2 regions of the Halomonas sp. CKK8 genome follow, and region 1 is predicted to be linked to the other one. Evidence: predicted binding sites of a transcription regulator. Region 1 holds the regulator's gene; the other holds the start of a gene.

Region 1 (2,393 bases):
GCGCGGGATTCCTCGACCTCCACCTCGATCGACTGGCGACCGGCGGAGAGCGCCGTGGCGTCGCTCTGCACGGCCTCGAGCAGCGCGCCCATCGCCAAGGGGGCGTCATCGCGCCCGCCCTGGTCGATCTCCAGCCGTGACAGCAGCAGGAGGTCGTTGACCAGGTTCTGCATGCGGTCGGTCTGGGCCTTCATCTGCGACAGGCCGCGGCCCAGTCGCGGCGGCAGCTGGCCGACCATGTCGCCATAGGTCTCCAGGTAGCCGGCCAGCACGGTCAGCGGGGTGCGCAGCTCATGGGAGACGTTGGCCACGAAGTCCCGGCGCATCTGCTCCAGACGGTGCAGCCGGGTGATGTCCCGGGCCATCACCAGGCGCTCGTCGTCGCCGTAGAGGGTGATCTGGAACTGCAGGATCAGCCTCTCGTCGATGGGCGAGGGCAGGGTCAGCGGCTCGCGATAGTCGCGGCCGTGGAAGTAGTCGACGAAGCGCGGGTCACGCAGCAGGTTGGTGATGTGCTGGCCGCGGTCGAGCTGGGGCTTGAGGCCGAGCATGCGTTCGGCGGCGCTGTTCCACCACTCCAGGTCGCCATGGCGGTCGAGCATCACCACGCTGTCGCGCATCGCCTCGGAGGACTCCTGGATGCGCTGCAGCGTGGCCCGCAGCCGCTGCTGGGTGAGGCGCTGGCTCTTCTGGTAGCGGTAGAGGCGGTCGAACAGCTCGCCCCACAGGCCGCTGGCGGCGGGGGGCTCCTCCTGGGGGCGCAGGGTGAGCCACTGGTAGAGGGCGTGCAGCTGGCGCAGGTGGAAGGTCAGGCAGATCAGCAGGCCGACGGCGATGCCGGCCACCATGGCGGAGAAGGGCCAGCCGACCAGGGCCCCGACGGCGACCAGGGTCGCCAGGCGCCAGAACTCGCGTCGCCAGAGCCGCCCCACGTCAGCCCTTGGCGGAGAACCGGTAGCCGGTGCCACGCACGGTCTGGATCAGCTGGTGATGGGGCTCGCCCAGCGCCTTGCGCAGGCGGCGGATATGCACGTCCACGGTACGCTCCTCGACATAGACATTGCCGCCCCACACCTGATCGAGCAGCTGCCCGCGGGTGTAGGCGCGTTCCTGGTGGGTCATGAAGAACTGCAGCAGGCGGTACTCGGTGGGCCCCATCTCCAGCGAGCGGCCATCGACGCTGACCCGGTGGCTGACTGGGTCGAGCAGCAGCCCGGCGACCTCCACCGGGTCCTCGATGCCCCGCGGCGTGGCACGGCGCAGCACCGCCTTGAGGCGCGCCACCAGCTCGCGCGGCGAGAAGGGCTTGGTGATGTAGTCGTCGGCGCCGGCCTCGAGCCCCTGGATCTTGTTGTCCTCCTCGCCCTTGGCGGTGAGCATGATGATCGGCAGCTCGGCGGTGGCCTCCTCGCGCTTCAGGCGACGCGCCAGCTCGATGCCGCTGGTGCCGGGCATCATCCAGTCGAGCAGCACCAGGTCGGGCTGGTGGTCGACCACCATGGCGTGGGCATCCTGGGCATTGTCCGCCTCGAGGACGCGATAGTCGGCCATCTCCAGCGCCACCGCGATCATCTCGCGGATCGGCGCCTCATCATCGACGATCAGTACGGTCTTGGCGGTCATCCCGGAGCCTCGTGGTCAATGACAGATCGATGACGATGACAGCACGTCATGATGACAATAGCGTGACAGCCCCGGCCTGTCGCCCGCTCAGCCGCCGTTCACCGTGGGCCACAGGGAGAGCGCGATGCCGGCGAAGACCAGCAGGCCCGACCAGTGGTTGTTGAGAAAGGCCTGGAAGCAACGGTCCCGGTCCCGCCCGCGGATCAGCAACTGCTGGTGCAAGAAGGTCGCCGCCATGGCGGCAAGCCCCAGCCAGAAGAAGCCCCCCAGCGCCAGCAGCCCGCCGGCCCAGGCCAGCAGCCCCAGGGTCAGGCCCTGCAGCAGGCCGATCATCAGCCGGTCGGCGCGGCCGAACAGCACCGCGGTGGACTTGATGCCGATCTTCAGGTCGTCGTCGCGGTCGACCATGGCGTACTCGGTGTCGTAGGCCACCGTCCAGGCCACATTGGCGGCGAAGAGCAGCCAGGCGACCGGCGGCAGCGAGCCCAGCACGGCACCGAAGGCCATGGGGATCGCCCAGGAGAAGGCCGCGCCAAGGAAGGCCTGGGGCAGGTGGGTGTAGCGCTTCATGAAGGGGTAGATGAAAGCCAGGATCACCCCCACCACCGAGAGCATCACCGTGAAGAGGTTGGTGAACCAGACCAGCACGAAGGCGGCCATCACCAGCATCAGGAACAGCGCCTGGGCCTCCCCCTCGCTGATCCGACCGGTGGCCAGGGGGCGGTTCCTGGTGCGCTTGACGTGGCCATCGAAGTGGCGGTCAGCATAGT
Region 2 (2,393 bases), 1.0 Mb from region 1:
CCGGGGCCCCGTTGTAGGCGACGGTCTGGGCGAAGATCTCGCCGCCGGCGCGGTCGACGGCCTCCATGGCGGACTTGTTGCCGTACCAGGCCAGGTCGACCTTGTCGAAGCGCATGGCCTGGATGACGGCGGCATAGTCAGTGGCGAAGAAGGGCTTCACCTCACGGCCCAGCTCGCGGGACATGTCGTCCAGGAAGGGCTGCCACTGGTCCGCCTGGTTCTGGCTGGATTCGGTGGAGATGATGCCGAAGTTGAGGGCCTCGGCGGCCAGGGTCAGCTGGCTGGCGAAGAGGCCGGCACCGGCGATCAGGGGCAGTGCGAAACGACGAAGCGTGAAGCGGGACATGGAGAGGTCTCCTTGAGGGTGTCGTGTGAGCGTTCAGTGGTTGGGATGGGGCGGGTGTCGCATTTCGGGTCTGCTGGTGCGCGGGGTGTTACCCCAGCGCTCCGACGGCGCTGCCGATGTCGTTGGCCGCCGGTCGGGCATGCAGCTCATCCAGGCCGGCGTTGGCATAGAGCGCTTCGAGGCGGGCATCGGTGAGATCGCTGGTGGGGCCATCGAAGTAGAGCCGGCCCTCCTTCAGCGCGATGGTGCGCGGGCAGAAGCGGCGCGCCACCTCCACCTGATGCAGGGTGACCAGCACCGTGCGGCCGTCCTCGGCGTTGATGCGGGCCAGGATCTCCATCACCTCGCGGGAACTGCGCGGGTCCAGCGAGGCAATCGGTTCATCGGCGAGAATGATGTCGGCGTCCTGCATGAGGACCCGGGCGATGGCCACGCGCTGCATCTGGCCGCCGGAGAGGGTGTTCGCGCGCTGGTGGGCCAGGGAGTCGATGCCGACCCGGGCCAGGGCACGCAGCGCCTGCTGGGTTTCCTCGGCCGTGAAGCGGCCCAGCAGGGAACGGCCGCGAGGCATGCTGCCCAGCCGGCCGATCAGCACGTTGGTGAGCACGCTCAGGCGGCCGACGAGGTTGAACTGCTGGAAGATGTAGCCGGTGCGGCAGCGTTCGGTGCGGGTGCGGCGAGACAGGCGGCCGGCGCTCTGGATGTCGCGGCCCAGCACCTCGATGCGGCTGTGGCTGTCGCGGTTGGCGCGGGTGAGACCGGCCATATGGCGCATCAGAGTGGACTTGCCGGAACCGGAGGGTCCCACCAGGGCGACCATCTCGCCGGGGGAGACGGAAAAGCCAACCTCGCGAAGGACCGGATGCTGACCGAAGGTCTTGCTGACCCGATCGACCAGGATGCTATGAATCGACATGACGCCTCTCCTCTTGGGAATGGCATCAGTGTCGTGGCATCAGGTTAACGGCAGTTGTCTAGACAATGATGATCTCGTGACACGAGAACCGAATTGGCACTAGGGGAGATTGGCCAAGCAGGAATACTCCCATTAAGAATCAGAGACATGAGGAGCACCTGACATTTCATCGTCATCAGAATGACCGTGAAATGTCATATATGAACCACCCGGGTATTCTAGACAGCCGTCAGGCTATGGGGATAACGCCGTTCGTACTCGATGGGTGACAGGTCATCGCTCGTGCCGTGACGACGCCTCAGGCTATAGAACATCTCGGTATAATCGAGCACACCGCTCCTGGCGGCTTCCCGGTTCGAATAGGTTCGGCGCGTGATACGTTCTTGCTGTCGGAGGACACCATGACAACCCCCTGGGCTTGCGGCGCCAGACGGCTGTCAGCAAGGCATCCAAGGCCAGGTCGGTAGCCATGCGCGGCTTCATCGACAAGTCCATGACTTGGCACGAGGATAAGTCGGTGACACCGACAAATAGGGCCAGCCCTCGTGGGTGCAGATATGGGTGATGCCGGTGACCCAGGCGACATTGGGTGCCGGCACGTCAAGTCGGCGACCCAGACGATTGGGCGACACCATCGCCGGCTTGCCTCCATAGGCGCCGGGACCCTACCCCACTGTAAGCCCTATACTCGAAGTGGTCAGAGACCGGCTGCGATAATGTAAGCGACACGACGAGTACCGAGCCGGATTCGATGACGACCTCCTGCTTGCTGCAGGAGGTCGACGCGGAGGAGCACGAGGATGCATGACGCCCTGAAGGCCCTCTCCGAGAATGCCCGCGCGAAGATGAAGAAGGCTTCGCAGCCCGGTTTCGTCGAGCCGATGAAGGCGACGCTGGTGGACGAGCCCTTTTCCGACCCCGACTGGATCTACGAGCGCAAGCTCGACGGCGAGCGCTGCCTGCTGCACAAGAAGGGGCGCACGGTGGCGCTCTACTCGCGGAACGAGAAGCGGAAAAACCACACCTACCCCGAGATCGCGGAAGCGGTAAGCAAGCTCGACGGGGACTTTATCCTCGATTCGGAGATCGTGACCTTCGACGGGAAGGTGACCAGTTTCAAACGACTGCAGA

Evidence for each region. The regulator PhoB, encoded in region 1, activates phosphate uptake and scavenging genes when phosphate is short. The targets are predictions, from matches to a motif close to TGTCATANNNNTGTCANA.
Region 2: a site for PhoB is predicted at 1,422-1,439, ahead of phnC (phosphonate ABC transporter ATP-binding protein). Genes of this name have one in related genera too.

The regions. Positions count from the first base shown of each region.
Region 1 is NZ_CP121193.1:3,934,127-3,936,519, reverse strand. It holds gene phoR (phosphate regulon sensor histidine kinase PhoR) at 1-932, opposite strand, end outside; gene phoB (phosphate regulon transcriptional regulator PhoB) at 934-1,623, opposite strand; gene ubiA (4-hydroxybenzoate octaprenyltransferase) at 1,711-2,393, opposite strand, start outside.
Region 2 is NZ_CP121193.1:939,861-942,253, reverse strand. It holds gene phnD (phosphonate ABC transporter substrate-binding protein) at 1-346, opposite strand, end outside; gene phnC (phosphonate ABC transporter ATP-binding protein) at 435-1,262, opposite strand; gene ligD (non-homologous end-joining DNA ligase) at 2,063-2,393, shown strand, end outside.